4 regions of the Streptomyces sp. NBC_01224 genome follow, and region 1 is predicted to be linked to each of the others. Evidence: riboswitches for the same ligand, from Rfam matches in the RefSeq annotation. Region 1 holds a riboswitch; each other region holds the start of a gene.

Evidence for each region. Region 1 has a riboswitch for cyclic di-AMP ahead of OG609_RS04575 (M23 family metallopeptidase). Riboswitches for the same ligand answer to the same signal wherever they lie in the genome.
Region 2: another riboswitch for cyclic di-AMP. It lies ahead of OG609_RS35490 (C40 family peptidase); the one in region 1 lies ahead of OG609_RS04575 (M23 family metallopeptidase).
Region 3: another riboswitch for cyclic di-AMP. It lies ahead of OG609_RS09950 (M23 family metallopeptidase); the one in region 1 lies ahead of OG609_RS04575 (M23 family metallopeptidase).
Region 4: another riboswitch for cyclic di-AMP. It lies ahead of OG609_RS15860 (C40 family peptidase); the one in region 1 lies ahead of OG609_RS04575 (M23 family metallopeptidase).

The regions. Positions count from the first base shown of each region.
Region 1 is NZ_CP108529.1:1,028,892-1,036,122, reverse strand. Features, by position in the region: gene OG609_RS04580 (alpha-galactosidase) at 1-783, shown strand, start outside; cyclic di-AMP (ydaO/yuaA leader) riboswitch at 1,080-1,238, shown strand; gene OG609_RS04575 (M23 family metallopeptidase) at 1,242-2,231, shown strand; gene OG609_RS04570 (SGNH/GDSL hydrolase family protein) at 2,421-3,266, shown strand; gene OG609_RS04565 (STM4011 family radical SAM protein) at 3,315-4,193, opposite strand; gene OG609_RS04560 (STM4012 family radical SAM protein) at 4,202-5,566, opposite strand; gene OG609_RS04555 (STM4013/SEN3800 family hydrolase) at 5,563-6,378, opposite strand; gene OG609_RS04550 (STM4014 family protein) at 6,416-7,231, opposite strand, start outside.
Region 2 is NZ_CP108529.1:7,816,965-7,824,195, reverse strand. Features, by position in the region: gene OG609_RS35500 (ATP-dependent Clp protease proteolytic subunit) at 1-570, shown strand, start outside; gene OG609_RS35495 (hypothetical protein) at 578-886, shown strand; cyclic di-AMP (ydaO/yuaA leader) riboswitch at 1,322-1,494, shown strand; gene OG609_RS35490 (C40 family peptidase) at 1,498-1,971, shown strand; gene OG609_RS35485 (LysE family translocator) at 2,055-2,690, opposite strand; gene OG609_RS35480 (LysR family transcriptional regulator) at 2,763-3,701, shown strand; gene OG609_RS35475 (ATP-binding protein) at 3,745-4,176, opposite strand; gene OG609_RS35470 (helix-turn-helix domain-containing protein) at 4,381-5,241, shown strand; gene OG609_RS35465 (DUF397 domain-containing protein) at 5,266-5,472, shown strand; gene OG609_RS35460 (8-amino-7-oxononanoate synthase) at 5,465-6,607, opposite strand; gene bioB (biotin synthase BioB) at 6,750-7,231, shown strand, end outside.
Region 3 is NZ_CP108529.1:2,358,360-2,365,590, reverse strand. Features, by position in the region: gene OG609_RS09965 (DNA gyrase/topoisomerase IV subunit A) at 1-63, opposite strand, end outside; gene OG609_RS09960 (M16 family metallopeptidase) at 334-1,722, shown strand; gene OG609_RS09955 (M16 family metallopeptidase) at 1,749-3,131, shown strand; cyclic di-AMP (ydaO/yuaA leader) riboswitch at 3,484-3,650, shown strand; gene OG609_RS09950 (M23 family metallopeptidase) at 3,664-4,464, shown strand; gene OG609_RS09945 (GntR family transcriptional regulator) at 4,693-5,406, shown strand; gene OG609_RS09940 (HPr family phosphocarrier protein) at 5,553-5,834, opposite strand; gene OG609_RS09935 (bifunctional acetate--CoA ligase family protein/GNAT family N-acetyltransferase) at 6,007-7,231, shown strand, end outside.
Region 4 is NZ_CP108529.1:3,659,774-3,667,004, forward strand. Features, by position in the region: gene OG609_RS15850 (M23 family metallopeptidase) at 1-743, shown strand, start outside; gene pcrA (DNA helicase PcrA) at 794-3,271, opposite strand; cyclic di-AMP (ydaO/yuaA leader) riboswitch at 3,529-3,694, shown strand; gene OG609_RS15860 (C40 family peptidase) at 3,693-4,868, shown strand; gene OG609_RS15865 (hypothetical protein) at 4,950-5,303, opposite strand; gene OG609_RS15870 (C40 family peptidase) at 5,662-6,708, shown strand; gene OG609_RS15875 (GNAT family N-acetyltransferase) at 6,749-7,231, shown strand, end outside.

The sequences.
Region 1 (7,231 bases):
GACACACTGCTCTCGAGTGCGCCCGTCGACTATGTGAAATGGGACTTCAACCGCAGCTTCACCGATGCGGGCTGGCCGGGTGAGGAGTATCAGCAGAAACTCTGGATCGAGCATGTGGACGCCCTGTACGCGCTGATCGACCGGCTCCGGGCCGCGCACCCCTCCGTCGCCTTCGAGTCCTGCTCGGGCGGCGGCGGCCGGATCGACCTGGGGATTCTGTCCCGTACGGACCAGGTGTGGACCTCCGACAACACCGACCCGCTCGACCGCCTCACCATCCAGGAGGGCTTCGGCCAGATCCATCCGGCCCGGGTGATGGCCGCCTGGGTCACCGACAGTCCGAATGTCCAGCTCAACGACAGGGTCAGCTCACTGCGGTTCCGTTTCGTGAGCGCGATGGCCGGTGTGCTCGGGGTCGGTGGGGACCTCACCGACTGGAGTGAGGAGGAGCTGGCGGAGGCGCGGAACTGGGTGGATCTCTACAAGGAGATCCGGCCGGTGGTGCAGCACGGCGCGCTGTACCGGCTGCGCGCCCCGCGCGGCGGACTCAGCGCGGTCCAGTACGTCCACGGGGACGAAACCGTGGTCCTGATGTGGCTGGAGGCACAGAGGTACGGGGAGCGGCCCCCGGCCCTGCGGTTGCGCGGGATCGACCCCGCAGTGACGTACACCTGCCTGGACACCGGGGCGGCGCACCACGGTTCGGTACTGCTGCATCAGGGGCTGCACACCGGGCTTCGGGGGGATCTCGATGCGCGGGTGCTGAGGCTCCGACGCGAATGATGAGCGCGACATGTCCGTAATGGGTGCATTTAACTCAATATGCCCCGCATGTACGGGAGATGATCGCCCCCTCGTGAGCGGAATCATATCCGTGACGGTGTGTGCTGGCCGGGCGGTCGGGCATTCCGTGCGCGACGCGGAAAGACAAGATCCCTAATCCACGGAGTGTGACCGGAATTCCGCGCCGATTTCCGAGCGCGGATTCCGGTACGGAACCAGTGGCTTGTTATCGCCGGCCCGACTCGCTTACGGTCACCGTCAATCCGGACGGACCGCCTAATCCTGCCGCCGCCCGGAATTCGCACCCACTCATATCGCGTGGCAGGAGCGGGGGAACCAGGTAGGCCGCCGATCGGAGAAATCCGGCCGGCTCGGGGTGAAGTCGCGCTCGGCGCGGCCGGGCATCTCCAGCCCGAACCCGACAGCTCACCTCGCAGGCGCCGGAGAGGAAGCACGTCATGCCCATATCGGGTAAGCATCGTCGTACGAAGTCCAGCACCATCGCCCGTGGCATCGCCGCCGCAGGCGCCGGTGGTGCCGTCATCGCACTGCCGCTGCTCGGCGCCACCGGTGCCCAGGCCGCGCCGCAGTCGGCCCCGACCGCCGCGCCGCAGTCGGCCTCCGCCGCCGCCACGCACGCCGCCCCGGCCAAGCCGGTCGCGCAGAAGCAGGCCGCCACCACGACGTACTCCGTCGTCTCCGGCGACTACCTGTCGAAGATCGCCACCGAGCACAAGGTCAAGGGCGGCTGGCAGAAGCTGTACCAGGACAACCGCAAGGTCGTCGGTGAAGACCCCAGCCTGATCTTCCCGGGCATGAAGCTGACGCTCGGCGGCAAGGCGTCGGGTGACGCCGCGTCCACCGGCGCCGGCTCGGGCGCGGCCCTCCCGTCGAAGGCCCCCTCGGTGCCCTCGTCGGTCGTGGAGAAGTCCGCCCCGGCCAAGTCGGCCCCGGCCAAGTCCGCCCCGGCCAAGTCCGCCCCGGCCAAGGTCTCGACGGTCACGGAGTCCAAGACCTCCGCTCCGGCCGGCCGGAGCAACAGCTCCGGCTACAGCCACCCGGTCCCCGGCAACCACACCACCGGATACCGCGCCTCCGGCTCCAACTGGTCCAGCGGCAGCCACACCGGCATCGACTTCCCCGTCTTCACCGGCACCAGCGTGAAGGCCATCACCTCCGGCACCGTCGTCACCGCCGGCTGGGGCGGCGCGTACGGCAACCAGGTCGTCATCAAGCACGCCGACGGCCACTACTCGCAGTACGGCCACCTGTCCTCGATCTCTGTCTCCGCGGGCCAGACCGTGGGCACCGGTCAGCAGATCGGCCTCTCCGGTGCCACCGGCAACGCCACCGGCCCGCACCTGCACTTCGAGGTCCGCACGGGCCCGGCGTACGGCTCGGACATCGACCCGATCGCCTACCTGGCTTCGCACGGCATCTACGTCTGAGCCGAACGGCCGGGCAGTTGAGCAACAAAGCGTGAACTGGGCAACACAGAAGGGGCGGTGCGCGGCGGCGCACCGCCCCTTCTGCTTATTCCCCCTTTACCAAAACCTGACCGGGTGGTCTATCTCACCACCCGTCAACCCCTTATTACGGTCGCGTAGGTCACATTCATCGGTGCAGGATAGGCGTTTGTGGCAGACGATTCGAGAAAAAATCAACGTGGCGTCATCAACCGACATGGCGTCATCGGGTCGTACGCAGCGATTGGCGACAGCTTCACCGAGGGAGTCGGCGACCCCGGCCCGGATGGAACCTTCGTCGGCTGGGCGGACCGTTTCGCGGTACTTCTCGCGGACCAGCTCCCGGACCCCGATGCGGGGACGAGTACCGAAGGCTCCACTCATGGGAATTTCAGGTACGCCAATCTCGCCGTACGCGGACGCCTCCTCGACCAGATCGTCGAGGAGCAGGTGCCGCGCGCCAAGGAGCTCGCACCCGACCTGGTGAGCTTCTGCGCGGGCGGCAACGACATCATCAGGCCCGGCACCGACCCCGACGACGTGGCCGAGCGCTTCGAGCGCGCGGTGGCCGAGCTGACCGAATCGGTCGGCACCGTCCTGGTCACCACCGGCTTCGACACCCGAGGCGTTCCCGTGCTGCGCCATCTGCGCGGCAAGATCGCCACCTACACCGCCCATGTGCGGTCCATCGCCGACCGCTACGACTGCCCGGTCCTCGACCTGTGGTCGCTGCGGTCCGTCCAGGACAGGCGCGCCTGGGACGACGACCGGCTCCATCTGTCACCCGAGGGGCACACCAGGGTCGCACTGCGCGCCGCCCAGGTCCTCGGCATCGATGTGCCGGCCGACCCCGACCAGGAATGGCCCCCTCAGGCACAGCGCGGCACGCTCGAAGTACGGCGCGACGACATCCACTGGGCGCGCGAGTACCTGGTTCCGTGGATCGGCCGGCGGCTGCGCGGCGAGTCCTCCGGCGACCATGTCGAGGCGAAGCGGCCGGACCTCCTGCCGCTCTAGGCGGCGTCCGCCACCGTGATGCCCTCGCTCGCCGGACGGGCTGGAGGTTCAGGACCGTCCGGCGAGGGGCGACAACGGGGACGCCGGTATCCGTTCCAGCACACCGCCCGCGAAGACGTCGTACAGCGGCAGCGTCTCCAGGTGCACATAGCCGATGTGACAGTCACAGACAGCCAGCGGACAGGCCCGCGGGCCGAGAGAGCGCCGGTAGCTCCCGTCGTAGAGGTTGCCGAGCTCCGCCGGGACGAAATGGCAGCGTCGCACCGTGCCGCCGCCGTCCACCGAGATGACCGACTCGCCCGTCCGGCACGGCAGCCCGGCCGACCGGTGCGGATGCCGGCTGTACGGGAAGAGCGGGTCGAGGCCCGTCCACCGATCCGCTTCCTCGTCCGTATAGGTGTGCCCCTCCGCGGCGTTCACCCAGAGATAGACCTCGTCCGGCAGGGCGGTTCGCAGCCGCCGCGCCTCGTCGAGATGGCCGTCGAGACCGACGACACCGACGCTGTGGCGGATACCGAGCGCGGTCAGCTCCCGGCACTTGGTGAGGAACCGCTCGTACGGTGTCTGCCCCGGGTGGTACGTGCACCAGAGCGCGATCTTCTCGCGTCCGGCGTCACCTGCCTCGGCCAGCCACCCCGTGCGGGTGCTGAGATTGGTCTGGATCGCGACCCGGCCGATGTGCGGCAGCTGCGCCAGCTCGACCAGCGCACGCCGGTACCAGGAGCGGACCAGACCCTCGCCCCACGGGGTGAACAGGACCGAGATCCGGTCGCCGGTCTGCGCCGCGGCCCACGCCGCGAACCGCTCCAGCGCGGCGCGGTCGGCGCGCAGCTGCTCCCGGCTGTCGCGCCGCTTGGCGAACGGGCAGTACGGGCAGTCGTAGTCGCAGGACGCGAGCGGACCGCGGTAGAGAATGGTCAGGTCCATGGGCGCGCTCACTTCAGTTCGTACGAGGCCATCACGGCCCGTACGCCGGGGGAGAAGAGTTCGGGGCCCAGCGCGTCGGAGTGGGCCAGGCCCTCGGGGGAGAGCCGTAGCGGGCCGGACGCCCCGGCCGTCGCGTCGAGCCAGCCGCGCGCCTCGAACCGGGCCAGTTCGGCGGGGAAGTCGTCGGCAGGGGAGGTGCCGAACCGCTTCCGGTATTCGGCCGGTTGCAGCCCCTCGGCCTGGAGGACGGACTGCAGGAGGTGGCGGCGGCGCGCCTCGTCGCCGTCGACGTAGCGTCCGACCTCGGCGCGCGAGAAGTCCTCGGTCGTGGTGTAGCCGTCGATGATCGCCCGCACCTCACGCATCTCCACCGCGTAGTCGAAGGAGTAGTGCAGCTTCGAGGTGTACGAACGGGCGCCGCACCCCAGGCCGATCATGCCGTCGGTCTGGCAGGCGTAGTCGTCGGGGCCGTCCGTCCGCGGGGCGCCGGCGCGGCGGAACATCCGCATGGACACCTGCTCGTAGCCGTGGGCGAGGAGATGGTCGCGGCCCGTGCGGTACAGCCGCAGCCGCTGCTCGTCCCAGGCGGCGCCCGAGGCTGCCTCGCCGTCGGCGTCGAGCCGCCCGAGACCGGTCAGCGGGCGGACATACAGCGGATAGAGATACAGCTCCTCCGGTTGCCAGCCGAGCGCCGCGTCCAGCGATGTGCGCCAGCTGTCCTCGCTCTGCCCGTCGATGCCGTAGATCAGGTCGATGTTCAGGATCGGGATGCGGGCATCTCGTATCCGGTCCAGCGCCGCCTCCACATCCGCGCGGCGCTGCGGTCGCACAGCGGCACGCGCCTCGGCTTCGACGAAGCTCTGCACGCCGATGCTGATCCTCGTCGTCCCGCGGTCGGCGAGGACGGCCAGCCGGTCGGCCGTCGCGGTCGACGGAGACGTCTCGACCGACAGCGGGACGGACCGCAGATCGGCGCCCATCCGCTTCTCCGCGATGTCGCAGAGCCGCTCCAGCTCCGCCGCGGTCAGGAACGTGGGAGTGCCCCCGCCGAACGCCGCCGCTGCGAAACGCACCGGCTCGGCGTCTCCCAGCGCGTCGCGGACGGCGGTGGCCTGCCGGTCCAGAGCATCGAGATACCGGGTCGTCAGCTCGTCGGGAGCGCCGATCCGGGTGAAGAGATTGCAGAAGCCGCAGCGGACCTCGCAGAACGGTATGTGGAGATAGAGCGAGAGCGCGTCCTTGCGCTCTCCCGCCCACAGCTCGCGCAACGCCGGCCGGTCGGCCAGAGGGCGATAGGCGGTCTTGTGCGGATAGGCGTAGACATAGCTCTGGTACGGGCGGGTGGTCTGTGCGATGGTCGTGGTGCGGCTCATGGTGCGGTGGCCCCCGGTTCCAGGAAGAAGTGCGCGTACGGAACGGTCCAGACGGACTCGTGACCGAGCCGGTGACCGGTGTAGCCGCCATCCCCGTACGCCGTTCCGTGGTCGGAGCAGACGATGGCGAAGCAGCGGCGGCGGCTGCTCGCGGCAGCGAAGAGCCGGCCGATGTGGGCGTCGACGTACTCCAGGGCGGCGGCATGGGTGGCGCGGGAATCGCCCGCCTCACGCGTGGCCCCCGGCTGGTGGAACCAGTTGGGCTGGTGCATGGCGGCCACATTGACGAAGAGGAACAGCCGCTGCTCGGCGGGGAGTTCGGCGACGACCTGCTCGGCACGGGCCACCTGTGCCTCGAAGGAAGTGGGCGACGCGACGCCGAACTCCGGTTCCCAGTGGCTCTCCTGGAACATGCCGGGCAGTACGGAGCCGAGCGGCCCCTGCCGGTTGAAGAAGCCGACGCCGCCGATGCACACCGTGCGGTAGCCCGCACCGGCGAGGCCGGACAGCAGATCGGGGGTGTCGAAGACAAAGGTGCCCGAAGCGGTGGACTCACTGCCCGCGAAACGCGCAGCGAACAGCCGGGGGTGCGGCCCCCGGCCGGCCGGAGTCGGCAGGAATCCCGCGAAGATTGCCTGGTGGGAGGCGTAGGTGAAGCTGCCGGGCGCATGCCGCTTCTCCCAGACACCGTCCGGCAGATGGCGCGCCAGATGCGGGATGCGTCCGGCGGCGGCGAGCTCCGCCGCCACGTCGTAGCGCAGTGTGTCCAGGGTGATGAGCAGCAGGTCGTGGCTGCCCACGATCTCGCTCATGTCGGGGTTCCGGGCGTCCGCGAGGGCGGGCGCGGTGTCAGCAGGTGGCGGTTGCACGGTGATTCCTTGCTCTGCTCAGTACGGCGGCGACCTGCGCCGCATAGGTGTCCAGGCCCTCGGCGCCGCTGCCGGGAAGGCCGGTCAGCCGTGGCAGCAGATCGCCGAAGGCGTTGACCTCGCCGACGGCGAAGCGCCGCCAGCCGGTCGCGGGCAGTAGATCGACGCCCACACACAGCGTGTCCGGGAAACAGGCCGCTGCCCGCTCGCACACGGCCAGGGCCTCGGCCCAGCTGCCGCCCGCGGCCTCGACGGCCGCACGGACGTCGTCGAGACTTCCGCGCTCGCCACCGAGGTGAAGATTGGTCATGGGGGAGTGGCTGGTGCGCACGACGGCATGAGTGGCGCGACCGGCCACCACCACGACCCGCAGATCCGTCGCGCGGCCGCGCTGAGTGGCCTTGGGCAGCCAACGCTCGATGTGCAGCCCGTCCGGAGCGAGTGTGTCGATAATCGCCGCGACTTCCCGCTCCGTCGTACAGCGACGCACCCGCAACGAGTTGAAGAGCCGGCCGGCTGTGTCGCGCTCCACCGATGTGGTCGCCCTGACCCGGCCGGGTCCGGCCGTCTCCACGGCCAGCACCCCCGAGGCGGACGAACCGTGCGCCGGCTTCACAAAGGCCCGGGGCATGCCATGGGCCGTCATCCGCTCGCGTACGTCCGCCCAGTCGCGCACCACGGGGGCTGCGGCTCCTGAGGTCGGTGACGCGGGTACGGGCACTGCGGCGCCGTCCAGCACGGCATGGCAGAGCCGCTTGTCGAACAGCACCGCGACATCGCCGGGGTCATCGAGCAG
Region 2 (7,231 bases), 6.8 Mb from region 1:
ACCCTGGATCCGTACTCCAAGCTGCTCGCCGAACGGATCGTCTTCCTCGGCACCCCGGTCGACGACACCGCCGCCACCGACCTGATCGCCCAGTTCATGTATCTGGAACACGACGCCCCCGACCGGCCCATCTCGCTCTACATCAACTCCCCCGGCGGCTCGTTCGGAGCCATGTCCGCGATCTACGACACGATGCAGTACCTCACCTGCGAGGTGGAGACCTACTGCCTCGGACAGGCCGGTTCCTGCGCGTCCACACTGCTCGCCGCGGGCGCTCCCGGCCGACGGCACGCACTGCCCGGCGCCAGGGTCGTCGTGCAGCAGCCCGAGCTCACCGAGCCGGTTCAAGGTCAGCCGTCCGATCTGGAGATCGAGGCACAGGAATTGGAACGGGTCCGCGAGATGATCACCACACTGTTGGCCCGTCACACGGGCCGCAGCGCAGCGCAGATCGCCACCGACATCGAGCGCGACCTCATCCTCGACGCTGCGGGCGCCAAGGCGTACGGCCTGGTGGACCACGTCATGGAGAACCGGAAGTCGTCACTCCCGCCGCACAGCGCGAGGTGAACGCCCGATGCAGCCACCGGAGTTGCCGCCACTCCCCGCACTGACGCGCGCCGAGGGGGAGTTCATCGACTGCTACCTCGAAGTCCTGGACCAACTGGGCCGGATCAACCCGGCCCGCGGCAGCGACACCTACGGCGCACTGCGCGCCGCACAGGCACTGGCCTCACGGGCGGGCGCGCTACGGGACGCCCTCGCGTTGATGCATGAGCGCGGCGAGGCGCAGATCCACGCCGCCACCTTGGCGCGGGCGCTGCGCCTGCTGGACGGGGAACGGCGGGCCGGACGCGTCACCGTACCCCCCGCTCGGGCGAGTTGAGCAGCCCACTTCGTCTCCGGCCCCGGCCGGGTCCGGCCAACTCCCCCTGCCCTCACCTCCGACGGGGTTTGCTCAACTCACTCCACCCGCGACTCCGACGGACGTCGCTCAACTCCCCCGCGCGACACGCCCGGCAGGCACATCGAAATTCCTAGCTCGTTCGGCGTAGGGATTCCCCCTCGCGAGCGACATCTCAACTTGCGTTTTTCGCGAGGGCAGTGATCGGAATCCATCCTTCCACCCCTGGTACGAGACCGGTCCGAGCGACCTGCACGGTCTTCGGAATCATCGGCCCCACCCAAACGGATCATTAATGAGGAGACTCACATATCGTCGTTTTCTCTCGGAAATCCGGCAGTCGGTGCGCCAAGATCCCTGGGACGACAAGCCCCCGCCACCGCGGCGGGGCGGTCCGGGCGGACGCCGAGTCCTGCCGCCGTCCGGATGCCTGGTCGACAGAAGTGGATCGGCAGGAGTGGAGGACCCGAGCACAACGGGTCGACCGGAACACCGGTCGACCCTCGGGGTGAAGCCGCCGAGCGCGGCCGGGCAACTTCGCCAGCCCGAACCCGACAGGTCATCCTTCACAGGCGGCTGACGAAGGGTTGCGCATGGCTGCGCAGGTTCATGTCCCGTCTCTGCTCGCCCGGGCCGGCACGGCCTCGGTTCTGACACTGGCCGCCGTCGGCGGCACCCTGCTTGCCCCGGGCGCCACGCCTCAAGCCCAGGCAGCGACCCTCTCGATGAAGGCACTCAACATCGCCGCGTCGAAGAAGGGATCACCATACGGTTGGGGGGCCACCGGCCCCAACCGCTTCGACTGCTCGGGTCTGACGGTCTATTCGTTCAAAAAGGCGGGCAAGAAGCTCCCGCGCACCGCCCAGCAGCAGTACAACAAGACCCGCCATATCTCGGCCTCGCACAGGCAACGCGGCGACCTGGTCTTCTTCCATTACGGCCGCAGCATCTACCACGTGGGGATCTACGCGGGTAAGGGCAGGATCTGGCACTCGCCGAGGACCGGCGCGGTGGTCCGGCTGGAGAAGATCTGGACGAAGAGCGTCTACTACGGGCGGGTCCGCTGATGCCTGTCCGGTGGATCAGGCCCGTGCCCCCGGTCCTGATCCACCGGACAGGCCCTGGTCTCCGCCGCTGACCCGCTCGTTACTCAGTGCAGCAGGGGGCCGGACACCAGCACCAACCCCAGACCGGTGAGCGCCGCGCCGCTGCCGCCCTCGATGGCGCGGGCGGTACGTGGCCGGCGCAGCCGCCGCCCCAGTCGGTCCACCATGAGGGCCACTGCGGGGAACCAGATCAGCGCAAGCAGCACCACGATCATTGCGAGCAGCAAGGTCCTCGGGAGCGGCGGCTGCCCGTCGGGAACGAACTGCGGCAGCAGACTCAGGAAGAGCACCGGCGCCTTGGGATTCAGGGCGTTGGTGAGGAAGCCCTGGCGCAGTGCTCGTACGGTTCCCTGCCCTGCTGGTTCCCCCTCGGCCTCACCCGCCCTGCCCGTGGTGCGGCGCCGAGCCGCGTACAGGGCGCTGATGCCGAGGTAGAGGACGTAGGCCCCGCCGAGCAGCTGAACGGTGCGGAACAGTACGGGCAGCGTCACCAGCACAGCGGCAAGCCCGGCGACGGCCAGCGCGGTGTGCACGAGGAGTCCACCGGCAACACCCAGCGCGGTCGCCACCCCCGCTGACCGGGAGGCGAGCGCGTTGCGTACGACGACGGTGAAGTCCGCGCCCGGCAGCGCGACCATTCCAGCGGCGACCCCGATGAAGGCGATCAATTGTGCGTCCATGGGTCCACCCTGGCCCGGCAGAGCCTTTAGCGTGTACTTGCAATCTTCTGGGTCTGCCAAAAGGAACACTTAATGTACGACCCGACACGGCTCGCGGCGCTGGTGGCAGTCGCGGAGGCCGGATCGATCACCCGGGCCGCCGCCCGACTCGGCTACACCGCGCCCGCGCTCTCCCAGCAGATCGCCAAGCTGGAGCGGGAGGCGGGCGCCGCACTGCTGGTGCGCCACCACCGAGGGGCCCGCCTCACGGCCGCCGGTGAGCTGCTGGTCGGACGCGCACGGCGGATCCTCGACGAGATGGACCTGGCCCGCCACGAACTGGCCCGTCTCTCCGGACTCTCCGGCGGACGCCTCCGGGTCGGCACGTTCACCACCGCGGGCATCCATCTGTTGCCGCCGGTGTTGAGCGCCTTCCGTCGCGCCCACCCGGATGTGGAGCTGGCGGTCACCGAGTATGAGCCGCCGGACGGAGTCGCAGCTGTGGCCGCCGGCGACGTCGATCTTGCGCTGACCCATGTGTACGAGCCGGCTGCCGCAGCGGCCTGGCCCTCCGGGGTATTCGCCGAACCGCTGCTGGTCGAGGAACTGGTCCTGATCACGGCGGTCGGGCAGATGCTGTCCGAAGCCACCGGGAGACTGCCGGTGACGGAACTGGCGGGGCGGCCGCTGATCAGCAGCGCGCCGACGCATCCACCGCGCCGCGGGGTGGAGCAGGCGTTGGCCGAAGCAGGGGCAACACCCGCCGTGGTCTGCGAGTCGCCCGGCTATGCGCTGGTGTGTGCGCTGGTCAGCGCGGGCATCGGAATGGCGGTCGTACCGGAGATGGTTGCCGCGATGTCGTCGACACCGTTGTCCGTGCGGCGGCTGGAACCCGCCTCGTTCCGGCGGACGATCTCGATGGTGCACCGCGGTGACCGGGCGAGCGCCGCGGCGGCAACTCTCCAGGCGCTGTTGCGCAGTGGGTTCGGGCGGGCGGCCTCGGCGCAGCGGCCGGGCGGCGAGGGCGGGTGATCATGCGATCGGGAGACAGGGAGGCGGCGGATCGAAGGGTCGGTCAGCTCTGCACGGGGATGCTCCACGGGAGCGCGATCCAGACCGTCTTGCCGCCGTCGGCGGTGGGGGTGACGGTGAGCCGGCCACCGCACTCCTTGGCCAGACAGCGAATGATCACCATGCCGCGTCCGTTGTCCTGCTGAACGGCGGCGGGCAGCCGCCGGGGCCGACGCGGGTGACTGTCCGTCACACCCAGATGCAGCTGTTCCTCCCGCTCCAGCCTCAGGTCCACGGTGAAGGTGGGCGACTGTCCGAAGGTGTGCTGGACGGCGTTGGTCGCGAGTTCCGAGACGATGAGTCGGATACTGTCGGCGAACTCCGTGTCGATGGCCAGACCCCATTCGGTCAGCACCCTTGCCACGTATCTCCGGGCCGACGAGACCGAGACCGGATCGCTCGGCAGAGTGACGCTTGCTTCCTGATGGTCTGCCATGGCGAGCCGTCCCTTTCCCACTTGGACCGACCCGCGACCGGTCCCGGTTGTGCTTCGCGCCAGATTGCCACTGATGCTGCCCTCTGTGACGGCGATCCACCAAGATATGCATATATCTGTCGCTCAATGCGGTGAACCCTGCCACGCAAGACCGTATGCGGGCGTCACACTGTCCGCTCGGCAGAAGAGGGAGGGAGGCCGAAGATGCAGAACGGCCCTGCGGTGAGGCGCCGCAAGCTCGGGGAGGAGCTCCGGAGCCTGCGCCATGCGTCCGGACTGACGAGCCGGGACGCCGCACGGATCCTCGGCTGGCACCAGTCGAAGGTGAGCCGGATCGAGACCGGTGTCAGTGGGGTGCGGCCGGCCGATGTGACCCGGCTGCTGGACGCGTACGGCGTGGACGACACGCAGCTGCGGACGCTCCTGGCGGCGCTGGCGGGTTCGGCCGGCGGTGGCGGCACCGGGTGGTGGCATGCCTATCGCGGTCTGATCCCGCCGCAGTACCGCGACTTCATCAGTCTGGAGTCCCAGGCGCGGACCGCGCGGACCCTGGAGACCTCGGTGGTGCCGGGGCTCCTGCAGACGGCCGACTACGCACGTGCGGTGACCCGGGCCTCGCTGGACGGGTTGCCCGCCGGCCAGCTGGACTCGCTGGTGGAGGTGCGGCTCGCCCGGCAGGGGGTGCTGCGGACCGATCCGCCGCTGCGACTGAGCGCGGTGCTCGACGAGGCGGTGCTCCGGCGCGAGGTCGGCGGGTGCCGGGTGATGAGAAACCAGCTGCGCCATCTGACTCGCGTGGCTCAACTTCCCCATGTGGAACTTCAGTTGCTGCCGTTCTCGGTCGGTGGCTATGTCGGCCTCACCGGCCCTTTCGTTATCTTCTCATTTCCGAACACTTCTGATCTGGACGTGGTAGTTCTCGACCATTTGACGAGTAGCCTCTATCTGGAGCGGAAAGAAGACCTTGAGGCGTACAGCTCGGCCTTCCGCACGATGCAGGCGCACGCGCTGTCGCCGGAGCACTCGTTGGACCTCATCGCCGCGATCGACCGCGACGGTCGGTGACCCTGGACTGCCCGAGGGGGGCTCATGTCGGATTGCCTTGCACAACACGAGTTACGGTGGCGGCGCAGCAGCCGCAGCACGGGTATGAACAACTGCGTGGAGGCCGTGCCGTTCGGAGACGGGCGGCTGGCCGTGCGGGACTCCAAGGATGTGTCCAGGCCACCACTGCGGTTCTCCGCGGTGGCCTGGACATCTTTCGTCTCCGGCCTGCACCGGGGTTCGGTCAGCTGACGGGAGCGGTCCGCCGTACGATCGCCACGGCGGTGGCGATCTGCTCCTGGGTCAGATCGGCTCGCGCTGTCAGCCGCAGCCGGGAGACACCGTCCGGTACCGATGGCGGCCGGAAGCATCCCACCGCGATTCCCGCGGCGCGGCAGTCGGCTGCCCAGCGCACCGCCGCGTCCGCCGAGGGTGCCCGCACCGAGACCACGGCCGCGTCGGGGCGAACGGCGGTCAGACCGGCCCCGGTCAGCCGCTCGTACAGAGCGGTGGCGACCGCACGGGCCCTGCCGGCGCGTTCCGGCTCGCGACGGATCAGCCGCAGGCTCCCGAGAGCGGCGCCCGCCGCGGCCGGTGCGAGGCCTGTGTCGAAGATGAACGTACGGGCCGTATTGACCAGGTGTTCGATGGCTCGGGCCGGACCGAGGACCGCCCCGCCCTGGCTGCCCAGGGACTTGGAGAGGGTGAGCGTGGTGACGATTCCCTCGCCGCCCGCGAGACCGGCGGCGGCGAGCGCACCCCGGCCGCCTTCGCCCAGCACTCCGAGGCCGTGCGCGTCGTCGACGAGCAGCGCGGCACCCTCCGCCCGGCAGGCGTCGGCCAGTTCGGGCAGCGGCGCGGCGTCGCCGTCGACCGAGAAGACCGAGTCGGTGACCGTCAGCGCGCGTCCCCCGTGTGCCTGCAGGGCCTTGCGCACGGCATCGGGATCGGCATGCGGTACGACGGCGGTCTCGGCCCGGGAGAGCCGGCAACCGTCCACGATCGAAGCGTGGTTGCCCGCGTCGGAGACGATCAGCGAGCCGCGGCCGGTGAGCGCGGTGAGGGCGGCGAGATTGGCCACGTAGCCCGATGACAGCACCAGGGCCGCCTCGAAACCGCAGAAATCGGCCAGCTCGCGTTCGAGTTCGGCGTGCAATGCGGTGGAGCCGGTGACGAGCCGCGATCCGGTCGCCCCCGCTCCCCACCTGCGCGCGGCCTCGGCCGCGGCGGCGGTGACCTCGGGATGCCGGGTCAGTCCCAGATAGTCGTTGCTCGCGAGGTCCAGCAGTTCCGGTTCGGCGGGCCGAGGGCGGAGCGTACGGACGAGTCCGGCGTCCGCGCGGCGGCGCGCCTCGTCGTCGATCCAGTCGAACGGGGCGAAGGGCATGAGCGGTCCCTTTTGTAGGCAGCTCACAGACCCTAACCGGGAGCGCAGCAGGTCATGGTGTGGCAATACACACACCCCAGACGGGCTCTGTTGTCCGGTTCCTCCTTGGCTGCGGGCGGTGCCGTAGGCCAGGATCAACGCCATGGACCTCCTGAACACGCTAGTGGACAAGGGACTGCGGCGCGAACTGCCGACCCGCGAAGAAGCCCTCGCCGTACTGGCGACCTCCGACGACGACCTGCTCGAAGTGGTGGCCGCGGCCGGAAAGGTGCGCCGCCAGTGGTTCGGGCGGCGCGTGAAGCTGAACTATCTGGTCAATCTCAAGTCCGGGCTCTGCCCCGAGGACTGCTCGTACTGCTCGCAGCGACTCGGCTCGAAGGCCGAGATCCTCAAGTACACCTGGCTGAAACCGGACGAGGCGTCGAAGGCCGCCGCCGCCGGGGTGGCGGGTGGCGCCAAGCGGGTGTGTCTGGTGGCCAGCGGTCGCGGTCCGACGGACCGGGATGTCGACCGGGTGTCGGAGACCATCGAGGCGATCAAGGAGCGACACGAGGCCGTCGAGGTGTGCGCCTGCCTCGGTCTGCTCTCCGACGGACAGGCCGACCGGCTGCGGTCGGCGGGCGC
Region 3 (7,231 bases), 1.3 Mb from region 1:
GATGTCGAGGATCTTCTCCTCGAAGTCGTCCGGCGGCGGGGTCTTCGTGCTGCGGCGGGCCATCGCTGCTGCGACTCCTTCACGGATTCTGTTCGGGCAACCTCAGGTTCTGACGCGGACCATTGTGGACCGCCGCACTGACATCGCCGACCTCGACCCGTCCCAAGAGCCGTTCCCGACCCCTGCCGAGGTGGTTTCACAACCCATCCCGCGGGGGATGCGCCCCTCTTTCACGCGAACTTCCGCGGTATGGGAACTTCGCCAGGTGCCTGTGCGCTTGCTTACAGTGGCAGGTCTCGCAGGAAATCCAGTATCGCGATCGAAGGGACGTACATGCCCAAGGGTCACACGGCCACAGCCCAGGCCGGCTCCGGCGGCTTGACAGCGACCGAGCACCGTCTGGCCAACGGCCTGCGCGTGGTGCTCTCCGAGGACCATCTGACCCCGGTCGCCGCGGTCTGCCTCTGGTACGACGTCGGCTCGCGCCACGAGGTCAAGGGACGCACCGGTCTGGCTCACCTCTTCGAGCACCTGATGTTCCAGGGCTCCGGCCAGGTCAAGGGGAACGGACACTTCGAGCTGGTGCAGGGAGCCGGCGGTTCGCTCAACGGGACCACCAGCTTCGAGCGCACCAATTACTTCGAGACCATGCCCACGCACCAGCTGGAGCTGGCTCTCTGGCTCGAGGCCGACCGGATGGGCTCGCTGCTCGCCGCGCTCGACGAGGAGTCCATGGAGAACCAGCGCGACGTCGTCAAGAACGAGCGCCGCCAGCGCTACGACAACGTTCCCTACGGCACGGCGTTCGAGAAGCTGACGGCACTGGCCTACCCCGATGGTCACCCGTACCACCACACGCCGATCGGCTCGATGGCGGACCTGGACGCCGCGACCCTCGAGGACGCCCGCGCCTTCTTCCGTACGTACTACGCGCCCAACAACGCGGTGCTCTCGGTCGTCGGCGACATCGACCCCGAGCAGACCCTCGCCTGGATCGAGAAGTACTTCGGCTCCATCCCGTCCCACGACGGCAAGCAGCCGCCGCGCGACGGCACGCTCCCCGAGACCATCGGCGAGCAGCTGCGCGAAGAGGTGCACGAGGAGGTTCCGGCGCGGGCGCTGATGGCCGCCTACCGGCTGCCGCACGACGGCACCCGTGAATGTGACGCGGCAGACCTCGCGCTGACCGTGCTCGGCGGCGGCGAGTCGTCGCGGCTGCACAACCGCCTGGTCCGCCGTGACCGCACGGCCGTGGCGGCCGGGTTCGGGCTGCTGCGGCTGGCCGGTGCGCCCTCGCTCGGCTGGCTGGACGTCAAGACGTCCGGCGGCGTAGAGGTGCCGCAGATCGAGGCCGCGGTCGACGAGGAGCTTGCCCGGTTCGCCGCCGAGGGCCCCACGCCCGAGGAAATGGAACGTGCGCAGGCCCAGTTGGAGCGCGAGTGGTTGGACCGGCTTGGTACGGTCGCGGGCCGCGCCGACGAACTCTGCCGGTTCGCCGTGCTGTTCGGCGACCCGCAGCTCGCCCTGACCGCCGTACAGCGGGTACTCGATGTCACCGCGGCAGAGGTCCAGGCGGCCGCCAAGGCCCAGCTGCGCCCCGACAACCGGGCGGTGCTGGTCTACGAGCCGGTCGAATCGGCCGAGCCCGCAGACGCAGCGGACACCGAGACCGGCGCCGACGGCGCCGACGACACCGACGCGCACGAAGGAGCGGACAAGTGACCGACGCTGCCGCGACTGGAGTTTCGATGCAGTACCACCCGCAGCCGGCCCCCGGCCTTGCCCGCCCCTGGGCCTTCCCCGCGCCGGAGCGCGGCGCCCTGCCCAACGGCCTCACGGTGCTGCGCTGCCACCGCCCCGGCCAGCAGGTCGTGGCGGTCGAGATCTTCCTCGACGCCCCGCTGGACGCCGAGCCCGAGGGCCTCGACGGCGTGGCCACGATCATGTCGCGGGCGCTGTCCGAGGGCACCGACAAGCACACCGCCGAGGAGTTCGCCGCCGAGCTGGAGCGCTGCGGCGCCACCCTCGACGCGCACGCAGATCACCCCGGCGTCAGGGTCTCCCTGGAGGTCCCGGCCTCCCGGCTGGCCAAGGCGCTCGCGCTGGTCGCCGAGGCGTTGCGGGCGCCCGCCTTCGCCGACAGCGAGATCGAACGGCTGGTACGCAACCGGCTCGACGAGATCCCGCACGAGCAGGCCAACCCGGCCCGGCGTGCCGCCAAGCAGCTCTCCAAGGAGCTCTTCCCGGCCGCGGCGCGGATGTCGCGCCCGCGCCAGGGCAGCGAGGAGACGGTGGAGCGGATCGACTCGGCGGCTGTGCGTGCCTTCTTCGACGCCCACGTCCGGCCGTCCACGGCGACCGCCGTGGTCGTCGGTGACCTCACCGGCATCGACCTGGACGCCCTGCTCGCCGACACCCTCGGCGACTGGGCGGGAGACACCGCGGAGCCTCGGCCCGCCCCGCCGATCACCGCCGACGACACCGGCCGAGTGGTGATCGTCGACCGTCCGGGCGCGGTGCAGACGCAGCTGCTGATCGGCCGGATCGGCGCCGACCGGCACGACAGCGTGTGGCCGGCCCAGGTGCTGGGCACGTACTGCCTGGGCGGCACGCTCACCTCCCGGCTGGACCGTGTGCTGCGCGAGGAGAAGGGCTACACCTACGGCGTACGGGCCTTCGCCCAGGTGCTGCGGTCGTCGGCCCCGGATTCCGCCTCGGGGGCGACCGGTGCCGCGATGCTCGCCATCAGCGGATCGGTGGACACGGAGTCCACGGGACCGGCGCTGAAGGACCTGTGGACGGTCCTGCGGACCCTGGCGGCCGAGGGGCTGACCGATGAAGAGCGTGAGACGGCCGTGCAGAACCTCGTGGGTGTCGCACCGCTGAAGTTCGAGACGGCGGCCTCGGTCGCGGGCACCCTCGCCGACCAGGTCGAGCAGCACCTCCCGGACGACTACCAGGCACAGTTGTACGCCCGGCTCGCGGAGACCGGCACGGTCGAGGCGACCGCTGCGGTGGTCAACGCCTTCCCGGGTGACCGGCTGGTCACGATCCTCGTCGGTGACGCGTCACAGATCGAGGAGCCGGTCCGGGCCCTGGGCATCGGAGAGGTGTCGGTGGTCGCCGGCTGACGGGCATACCCGTCGTGGACACCGGACGACCGGCCGGGCCGAGGCGGGCGACCCCCGCCCGCCCGGCCCGTTGCGTGTGACAGTCCACCGGTCGACTTTCACGTTCGACCGAAGCACCGAAGGCAACGGCCGGTCCACTGACCTGTCATATGTCCGCACATCGGGACAGAAGGAAGACCCGTGTGAGCGAAATCTCGCCGAGGTCTTCCTTTTTCTCCGTTTTGGTGGGGAGGTTGCCTGTCTGCCCTGTGGGATGCGCTACAAAACGGCCTGTCCGTTTGGTGAATGTAAATGACCCCGCTTAGCGTCGGCTGGGCTGTCCGTCACTCGTATGCCGCATCCGTGACATACCGGGCAGTCATCGCCGAGTCCCCGTCAGGCGCGAGCCTGGGGAGCCGGGGACCCATGCAGTCCCTGGGGTGAATCGGATGCCTGAGCCCGGATGAGGCCGGGGCGTCCGTAGGAGACCTTCCTGCTCCGAACCCGTCAGCTAACCCGGTAGGCGAGAAGGAAGGAAAGGATCAGCCACTCCATGGCGTTCACCCGTGCCACCGGGAAGCATCGTGCCCCGAGCCGACTGACGCGCAGCAGCGCGAAGATCGCCGGCGTCGCCGCTCTGGCCACCACCGGCGTCATAGGCGGCATGGCCTCTCCGGCCCTCGCCGCGGACTCCTCCGTCAGCGAGACCGGTCTGAACCAGGTCATCGCCATTGAGGGCACCCTCGCCGACCAGATCGACGCCCAGGCCGACGCGCAGAAGCGCCAGGCCGATGTCGCGGCGAAGGCGAAGGCGGAGGCGGAGGCGCAGCGAAAGGCCGAGGCCAAGAAGAAGGCCGAGGCGAAGGCCAAGGCCGACGCGAAGCGCGCGGCCGAGGCACGCGCCGAGAAGGCCCGCGCCGCCCGGTCCGCCGAGCGCACCCGCCTGGGTTACTTCCAGCTCCCGGTCGCCGGTTCGTACGTCACCACCGGCTACAAGTCCAGCGGCTCGCTCTGGTCCTCCGGCAGCCACTCGGGCATCGACTTCCACGCCGCGTCCGGCAGCTCCGTCGTCGCCGTCGGAGCCGGTACGGTCGTCGAGGCCGGCTGGGGAGGCGCGTACGGCAACAACATCGTGCTCCGGATGACGGACGGCACGTACACGCAGTACGGCCACCTCTCCTCGATCGGCGTCTCCGTCGGCCAGAGCGTCGGCGCGGGCCAGCAGATCGGCCTCTCCGGCTCGACCGGCAACTCCACCGGTCCGCACCTTCACTTCGAGGCCAGGACCACGCCGTCGTACGGCTCCGACATGGACCCCGTCGCGTACCTGCGCGCCCACGGCGTCAACGTCTGACCGACGCTCCACCCGCAGCACCCCTTCGAAGGCCCCGGCAGCGCGCCGGGGCCTTCGCCGTGCCTGGCCTCCGCGCCCGCCCGCAGTACCTGCTCCCCGAACCGTCCTGTGACCAAAAGATATTCATGAATTTCCACCCGGCATCGGAAATGCGGCCGCATTGCAATAGAGTCGCAGAACAGGCGTCGGTCGGCCGTGTTTCACGGGGATTAAGGCGGAGGTTCGGACATGCGCATTCCGGCACATTCGGTATGCACGGCAATCCGTGACGACATCGTCTCCGGTTTTTTCGAACGCGGAAGCCGGCTCACCGAGGAGTTGCTGGCGCGCCGTTACGGAGTCTCCCGTGTTCCGGTACGGGAGGCGCTGCGCACCCTGGAGTCCGAGGGCTTCGTGGTAACCCGCCGGCACGCGGGCGCCTGCGTCGCCGAGCCGACCGAGCAGGAGGCCGTCGACCTCCTGGAGGTCCGGATGCTGCTGGAGCCGCTGGGTGCCGCGCGCGCCGCGCAGCGCCGCACCGAGGCGCATCTCAAGGTATTGCGCGGTCTGGTCAGGCTCGGTCAGGAGCGGGCCCGGCGGGGCGAGGGGGAGGACCTGCGCTCACTGGGCGGCTGGTTCCACGAGACGTTGGCGCAGGCCTCCGGCAGTCCCGGCCTGATCGCGCTGCTCACCCAGCTCCGCCACAAGATCGCCTGGATGTACACGGTCGAGCAGCCGGCCCGCCCGGTGGAATCCTGGGCCGAGCGCGGGGCCATTGTGGACGCGGTGGCGAGGCGTGACGCGGAACGGGCCAGGGTGCTGGCCACCCAGCACGCCGAACGGGCCGCGGCCGCGCACCGGCTGCGCCGCGCCGACCGGCCGGGCCGTCGGCCCGATGCCCTGCGCGCCGACCGGGTGAGGGCTTCGCAACACTCCGTAAACACCATGGGTGTTCGGAATTAACAATTACGCCGTATACAAAGAGTAGTAATTCTTCGAGGGCTTTCTTTGGGTTGCCTGAATTTGCTCCGATCGTCCGTCCCGGGTCAGGGAAGTGAAAAAGCCGCGGCCCTCAATAAGGGTGCCGCGGCTCTCTTGCGGAGAATGGTTCAGACGGTCTCCGGAAGCTCGTCGAGCCCTTCGGCGACCAGCTTCGCCAGACGGTCCAGGGCGGCTTCGGAGTCGTCGGCCTCGGACGCGAGCACGATCTCCTCGCCGCCGTGCGCGCCGAGACCGAGCACCGCGAGCATGGAGGCGGCGTTCACCGGGTTGCCGTCGGCCTTGGAGATCGTCACGGGGACGCCGGAAGCCGTAGCGGCACGGACGAAGATGGAAGCGGGGCGGGCGTGCAGGCCCTCGGCCCAACCGACGTTGACGCGGCGCTCAGCCATGGTTCTGCCCTTCACGAATCAATGGTTGTCTAGACCAGTCTCTCATGTGGTGCGCGATGCTCCGGCCGACCTGCGGCACGCCCACAACCCGTGCTCCACCGCCGATCGGCCCCCTCAGACTGCCCCGGCCCCAAGGCCTACGCGACCGCTGACGGAGCCGTAGTCTTTGCGCATGCAGCCCTCGCCGGAGCAGAGTCCGCATCACGCGTACCCCGACCACTGGGAAGCGGACGTGGTCCTCCGCGACGGAGGAACCGCCCGGATCAGGCCCATCACCACGGACGACGCCGAACGGCTGGTCAGCTTCTACGAGCAGGTCTCCGACGAGTCGAAGTACTACCGCTTCTTCGCCCCGTACCCGCGTCTGTCCGACAGGGACGTGCACCGCTTCACCCATCACGACTACGTCGACCGGGTGGGGCTCGCGGTCACGGTCGGCGGCGAGTTCATCGCGACCGTCCGCTACGACCGGATCGACGAGCGGGGCAGGCCCGCTTCCGCGCCCGCCGACGAGGCCGAGGTCGCCTTCCTCGTCCAGGACGCGCATCAGGGCCGGGGCGTGGCATCGGCGCTCCTCGAACACATCGCGGCCGTCGCCCGCGAGCGCGGCATCCGCCGCTTCGCTGCCGAGGTGCTGCCCGCAAACAACAAGATGATCAAGGTGTTCCGGGACGCCGGTTACACCCAGCAGCGCAGTTTCGAGGACGGCTCCGTCCATCTCACCCTGGACCTCGAACCGACCGCCGAGTCGCTCGCCGTGCAACGCGGCCGTGAGCAGCGGGCCGAGGCGCGCTCCGTGCAACGGCTGCTCGCCCCCGGATCCGTCGCCGTCATCGGCGCGGGCCGCACTCCCGGCGGGGTCGGCCGCACGGTCCTGCGCAACCTCCTCGGGGCCGGCTTCACGGGCCGTACGTACGCAGTGAACCGCGCCTTCGCCGCCGACCAGGGCACGATCGACGGTGTCCCCGCCCATCGTTCCGTCGGTGAAATCGACGAACAGGTGGATCTCGCGGTTGTCGCCGTCCCCGCCGACCGGGTTCCGGAGGCCGTCGCCGACTGCGGTGAGCACGGTGTCCAGGGCCTGGTCGTCCTCTCCGCCGGGTACGCCGAATGGGGCGCCGAAGGCAGGGAACGGCAGCGTGAACTGGTCCGCCAGGCGCGCTCGTACGGGATGCGGATCATCGGCCCGAATGCCTTCGGTGTCATCAACAACTCCGACGCCGTCCGGCTGAACGCCTCCCTCGCCCCCGAGCCGCCCGCCCCCGGACGCATCGGCCTCTTCACCCAGTCCGGAGCGATCGGCATCGCGCTGCTCTCCGGGCTCTACCGGCGCGGCGCAGGCCTGTCCACCTTCATCTCCGCCGGCAACCGCGCCGACATCTCGGGCAACGACTTCC
Region 4 (7,231 bases), 2.6 Mb from region 1:
GTCGCAGTCGGCGGCGTTCCCCCGCAAAGCGTTCCGCGCTCCTCACCGTCGCCATTCCCTCCGCCTGCGTGATGAGCGTGGCCGGTATCGCCGCGGCTTCCGTCAGTGGAATGGGCGGCGAGGACAAGAAGGACAACAACACCACGATGGCGGCCGCCGACCCCGGCTCCGTCAAGCCGGTCGCCGCCAACAACAAGCTGGACACCCAACTCGCCAACCTCAGCGCCGACGCGGAGAACTTCGCCGACCGCGCCAGCCGTACCCAGGAACGCATCGACCTGAGGGAGCGGCAGGCCGCCGAGAAGAAGAAGCGCGAGGAAGAGGCCGCCCGCAAGGAGGCGCTGCGCCCCAAATTCCTCCTGCCGGTCGCGCAGCACGGCCTCAGCGCGTACTTCGGCCAGGCGGGCGTCAACTGGATGTCCGTGCACACGGGCATCGACTTCCCCGTCTCGTACGGCACGCCCGTGATGGCCGCGACCGACGGCACCGTACGCACCCAGCTGAACAGCGCCTACGGGAACATGGCCATCGTCACCATGGCCGACGGCACCGAGACCTGGTACTGCCACCTCAGCAGCACCAAGATCCGCTCCGGCCCGGTGAAGGCCGGCGATGTGATCGCGTACTCCGGGGATTCAGGGAACTCCACCGGCCCGCACCTGCACTTCGAGGTACGGCCCGGGGGCGGAGCGGCAATAGACCCGCTGCCCTGGCTCCGCAGCCACGGCCTCGACCCGACCTGAGCCACCCGGCGGCCGGTGCAACTGCCCCGGCCGCCCACCCGGCTACCGCACTACAGCTTCTCGACCGGCGCGTACCGCAGCAGCAGCTTCTTCGGCCGCTCGTCCCCGAAGTCGACCGTCGCCTTCGCCTGGTCGCCGACGCCCTCGACCGCCGTGACCGTGCCGAGCCCGAACTGGTCGTGCGTGACCCGGTCCCCGACCACCAGCGTGACCGTCGGCCTGTCCGAGGTGCGCCGGGTCGCGAAGCCCGAGGGGCCCGACCGGGCGCGCGACGAGGACAGCGACGACGTGATCCCCGACGTCGGTCCGGCCGGGGCCGCCATCGGACCGGTCCGCTTCCACTCCAGGTGCTGGTCCGGGATCTCCTCCAGGAACCGCGACGGCGGGTTGTACGAGGGCTGCCCCCACGCGCTGCGCATCGCCGCCCGGGTCAGATAGAGCCGCTCGCGGGCCCGGGTGATCCCGACGTACGCGAGCCGCCGCTCCTCCTCCAGCTCCTTCACCTGTCCCAGCGCGCGCATGTGCGGGAAGACGCCGTCCTCCATGCCGGTCAGGAAGACCACCGGGAATTCGAGGCCCTTCGCGGTGTGCAGCGTCATCAGCGTGATGACACCTGAGCCGTCCTCGTCCTCGTCGGGGATCTGGTCGGAGTCGGCAACGAGCGCGACCTTCTCCAGGAATTCGGCGAGCGTGCCCGCGCCTTCCTCTTCCCCCCGCTCCTGCTCGAATTCGAGGGCGACGGCGGCGAGTTCCTGAAGGTTCTCGATGCGGGTCTCGTCCTGCGGGTCGGTGGATGCCTGGAGCTCGGCGAGGTAGCCGGTGCGCTCCAGCACCGCCTCCAGAACCACCGCCGGGCCCGCGCCGGACTCGACGATCGTGCGCAGCTCCTCCATCAGCGTGTTGAACCGCTTGACGGCGTTGGCCGACCGGGCCGCCATGCCGTACGCCTCGTCGACCCGGCGCAGCGCCTGCGGGAAGGTGATCTTCTCGCGCATGGAGAGCGCGTCGATCATCGCCTCGGCACGGTCGCCGATGCCGCGCTTGGGCACATTGAGGATGCGGCGCAGCGGAACGGTGTCCTCGGGGTTGGCGAGAACCCGGAGGTAGGCCAGGACGTCCCGGACCTCCTTGCGCTCGTAGAAGCGCACGCCGCCGACGACCTTGTAGGGCAGTCCGACGCGGATGAAGATCTCTTCGAAGACACGGGACTGCGCGTTCGTACGGTAGAAGATCGCGACGTCGCCCGCCTTGGCGTCGCCCGCGTCGGTCAGCCGGTCGATCTCGTCGGCGACGAACTGCGCCTCGTCGTGCTCGGTGTCGGCGACATAGCCGGTGATCCGGGCGCCCGTACCGGCGTTCGTCCAGAGGTTCTTGGGGCGGCGGCTCTCGTTGCGCTCGATGACCGCGTTGGCAGCGGACAGGATCGTCTGCGTGGAGCGGTAGTTCTGCTCCAGGAGGATCGTGGTCGCGTTCGGGTAGTCCTCCTCGAATTGGAGGATGTTACGGATGGTCGCGCCGCGGAAGGCGTAGATCGACTGGTCCGCGTCACCGACGACGCACAGCTCGGCGGGGGCGTCGCTCTCGCCGGCCGGGCCGACCAGTTCGCGCACGAGGGTGTACTGGGCGTGGTTGGTGTCCTGGTACTCGTCGACCAGGACGTGCCGGAAGCGGCGGCGGTAGTGCTCGGCGACGTCGGGGAAGGCCTGGAGCAGATGGACCGTCGTCATGATGATGTCGTCGAAGTCCAGCGCGTTCGCCTCGCGCAGCCGGGACTGGTACATCGCGTAGGCCTGGGCGAGGGTCTTCTCGAAGCCTCCCCCATTCTCGGCTCCGCTCGAATGGGAGGTGCCCCCTCCGGCCTGGCCGGCGAAGGTCTCCTCGTCGATCAGCTCGTTCTTCAGGTTGGAGACCTTGGCCGTGAACGCCTTCGGCGGGAAGCGCTTCGGGTCGAGGTCGAGATCGCGGCAGACCAGGGCCATCAGGCGCTTGGAGTCGGCGGCGTCGTAGATCGAGAACGACGAGGTGAAGCCGAGCTTCTTCGACTCGCGGCGCAGGATGCGTACGCACGCGCTGTGGAAGGTCATGACCCACATGGCGTTGGCGCGCGGTCCGACGAGTTGCTCGACGCGCTCCTTCATCTCGCCCGCGGCCTTGTTGGTGAAGGTGATCGCCAGGATCTGGCCGGGGTGCACCCCGCGCTCGGCGAGGAGGTGGGCGATCCGGTGGGTCAGCACCCGGGTCTTTCCGGAGCCCGCCCCGGCGACGATGAGCAGCGGGGAGCCCGCGTGGACCACGGCGGCGCGTTGCTCGGTGTTCAGCCCGTCGAGGAGCGCCGCGGAGTCGATGACGGGGCGGTGCGCGCCGTCGCGGTAGTACGCGTCCCTGGGCGGCGGCGGGGGCCCGTCGAATACGCCCGCGAAGAGGTCCTCCGGCACCGCTTCGGGTGCGGAGTCCTCGGGGGGCGGCGGGGGCTCTTCCTCCGAGTGCTGGAGGCCGGCCAGGAAGCTGTCGTCAAAGAGGCTGCTCATCGCTTGTCGAGTCTAGGCCGCCGCAACGACACACGACGGCCGCATGGCGAACCGCACCCGACGACCGGGCACACAAAGGCAGCGGTCACCCACTCCGTGTAAGGGAATTCGGGCCCTCGTCGGCCCTTGCCGCCCCACTTCACCAAGGTCACGAAAATGTATCGGGCATATCGAACATCGACCTTCACAGCAGCACCACGGGTTGGCTAGCGTGCTCGACCGGGCGGCCCGTACCCCCTGAGGCGAACCACGCCGAGCGGGCGCCCACGCCGAATCCGGCCTGCCCTCGCGGGAGTTCGGAGCCGGGGACCCACACGCAGCACCGGGGTGAATCGGTCCTTATCCCCCACTCGGACCGTAGGGCAGCCTTCCGTTCCGCCCGAACCCGACAGCTAACCCGGTAGGCGGTCCACGGAAGGAGATGCCGGCCTTGGCGTCGCATCGCAAACCGCGCACCCGGGTGCGCACCACCACACCGGCCGTAGGACTCACCACGGCGGCACTGGCGTCCGTGACCCTTCTCTCCGCACAGAGCGCCACGGCCGCCCCCGCCCCGAAGCCCGGCATCGAGGACGTCCAGAAGAAGGTCGACGACCTCTACCGGCAGGCGGGCACCGCGACCCAGCAGTACAACCAGGCAAAGGAAGCCTCCGCCACCCAGCGCGCCAAGGTCGACGCCCTGCTGGAGGACGTGGCCAAGCGCGCCGACAAGCTCAACGACGCCCGCAGGACGCTCGGCGCCTACGCGGCCGCGCAGTACCGCACCGGCTCCATCACGCCGAGCGCCACCTTCTTCCTGGCCGACGACCCGCAGTCGTACTTCGACCAGAGCCAGCTGATGAGCCGGATGACCGGTCAGCAGCAGAAGGCAGTCACGGACTTCCGTACGCAGCAGGCCAAGGCGTCGAAGAAGCGTGCCGAAGCGGTGCGGAGCCTGGAGACGCTGACCTCGACACAGACCACGCTGCGCACCAGCAAGCAGAACGTCCAGAAGAAACTGGGCGAGGCGCGCGCGACGCTGTCCAAGCTGACCGCCGAGGAGAAGGCGCGGCTCGCGGCGCTGGAGCGCAAGAAGGAGGCGGAGGCCAAGCGCAAGGCGGAGGAGCTCGCGAAGCAGCAGGCCGCCACCAAGGCGGAGGCGGACCGCAAGGCCGCAGAGGCCGCGAAGGAGGCAGGATCCGGCAGCGGTACGGGTACGGGTACGGGTACGGGTACGGGCACCGGAACCGGCTCGGACAGCAGCGCCACCGCCAAGGCCCAGAAGGCCCTCGCCTTCGCCACGGCCCAGATCGGGAAGCCGTACGTGTGGGGCGCGACGGGCCCGTCCTCGTACGACTGCTCCGGCCTCACCCAGGCCGCTTGGAAGGCCGCGGGCGTCGACCTCCCGCGCACCACCTGGGACCAGGTGGAGACAGGCACCCGGATCGCGACGGCCGATCTGCAGCCGGGCGACCTCGTCTTCTTCTACGACGACATCAGCCACGTCGGCATCTACAAGGGCGACGGAATGATGATCCACGCGCCGAAGCCGGGGGCGAATGTGCGCGAGGAGTCGATCTACTACATGCCGATCTACGGCAGCGTGCGGCCGTCGTAGCGGCTCACCTCCCTGCGTCCTCAGCTGCCGGACGGGCTTGATGTCCCCGCCCGTCCGGCAGCATGGGCGGCACGGGCCGGCTCAGGTCCAGAGCGTGGCGATGAAGATGTTGGCGAGCGTCAGCCCGCCCACCGCCGCGAAGGCACCCTTGTCGGCCTTCTCCTCGTCCCGCTTGACGTAGACGAGCGCGAGGATCACGACCAGGAGCAGCAGCTTGATCCCGATCTTGATGTTGTTCACGTGGTGACCGTCGGCCTCGTTGAGCCCGACCAGCGCGACACCGGTGACCAGCATCGTCAGTGCGCCGTGCAGCATCGCCGGGACGAACCGGGCCGTGCCCGCGCCCATCGCCTTCATCTGGGTCAGGAAACCGCCCAGCAGAGAGCCGATACCGATGATGTGCAGGGCGACGAAGACATTGATGAGTACGTCCATGGGTCCGCAGCCTAGCCCCGGCCATATCACCACTCCGCAGGCAGGTACGACTTCCTGCCGCTTCACTCGCGCCTGCACCAATTGCCTGACTCTGGTGCAATTTTTCCGATCAATCGGCGACAGCGCCGCGCCAAATTCGGGCAATAGGCTTCATTACAACTCTTCCCCGTGCCCCGGGTTTAGCGTCCCTACCCAGGTGACCGGCTTCACCGCCGCTCCGCACCCGGACGGCGAACCGGTCACCCCGCCGAGAAATCCGGCGGCGGGCCACTCCCCCTGTTGGTGACCCGCCGCCGGACCTCGGGCAGGCCCGCCGGTAGTCCCCGACGGGCAGTCGCCAGGAAGGACGCACGCCCCCGTGGCAGCGCACCGGAAACCCAAGCAGCGCCCGTACACCGGCCCTGCTGCCCGCACCGCAGCCACCCTCGCCATCGCCGGGGCCGCCACCGCTGCCGCTCTGCCGGGTTCCGCACACGCCGATCCCCAGCTCACCCCCGCCCAGGTCAGGGCGGAGGTGGACCGGCTGTACCACGACGCGGAAGTCGCCACCGAGCAGTACAACGGCGCGAAGGAGAAGGCGTCCGCCGCCGCCGATGCCGTCGACACCCTGCGCAACGAGGCGGCCCGCGGGACCGAGCGTCTCAACGCCTCGCGCAACGCACTGGGTTCACTCGCCGCCGCGCAGTACCGCACCGGCGGCCTGGACCCGGCCGTACAGCTGGCGCTCTCCTCCGACCCCGACCAGTATCTGGAGCGCGCGTCGTACGTGGACCGGATCGGCGACCGCCAGGCCGCCGAGGTCGACGGGGTGGAGCGGCAGGTCGCCCGGATCGCCCAGCTGCGCTCGCAGGCCAAGGGAAAGCTGGCTGCGCTGGCATCCCGCCAGGCCGAGCTGAAGAAGCACAAGGCGACGATCAAGACCAAACTGGCCGACGCGCAGCGGCTCCTCGCCACCCTGTCCCCGGCCGAGCGTGCCGCCTACGAGAGCTCGGACAGCGCGCGCTCCGCCGACCGTGCCGACCGCAGCACCGCACGCGGTCCCGTCCAGGCTCCCAACGCCCGTGCCGCCGAGGCCGTCGCGTTCGCGTACGGGGCGCTCGGAAAGCCGTACGTCTGGGGCGCGACCGGCCCGTCCTCGTTCGACTGCTCCGGGCTCATCCAGGCCGCCTGGCGCTCCGCCGGTGTCTCGTTACCCCGGACCACCTACACCCAGATCAACGCCGGACAGCACATCTCACGCTCCGATCTCGCCCCGGGCGACCTGGTGTTCTTCTACTCCGGCGTCAGCCACGTCGGGCTCTACATCGGCAACGGCCAGATGATCCACGCCCCGCGCCCGGGAGCACCGGTCCGGATCGCGCCGATCGACCAGATGCCCTTCGCCGGAGCGACCCGGGTGGCATAGGCTCCCGACTTCTGATCAACCGGCCGGAGGACACCCGCACATGCCCATGGATCTCGATGTCCAGACCCATGCCCGAACGCTCGCCCTGCGCTCCCCCGATCATCTCCGGATCGGCCCCTTCACCGTGCTGTACAACCCGAACTGGTCGAACAAGTACGCCAATTACGCGATACCCGACCGGAACGCCGAGCCGACGGCGGAGGACCTCGACGCCCTGATCGCGGCGTTCCGCGAGTACGACCGGATGCCGCGGCTGGAGTTTCTGCCCGGCTGGGCCCCCGCGGTCGAACCCGCGCTGCTCGCCGCCGGGTTCACCGTCGAGAACCGGGCCCCGGTCATGGCCTGTGCCCCGGACGGCCTGCTGCCGCCGAAGCCGGTGGGCTCCCTCACGATCGCCGAACCGGTCACCGCCGCCGAGTTCGAGGCCGCCGCGCTCGTCCAGCACCACGGATACGGCGGGACCGGCGAGCCCGAGGGCGGCGAGGCCGCCTGGCTGCGCGCGGCGGCCGGGGGCGGCGGGGTC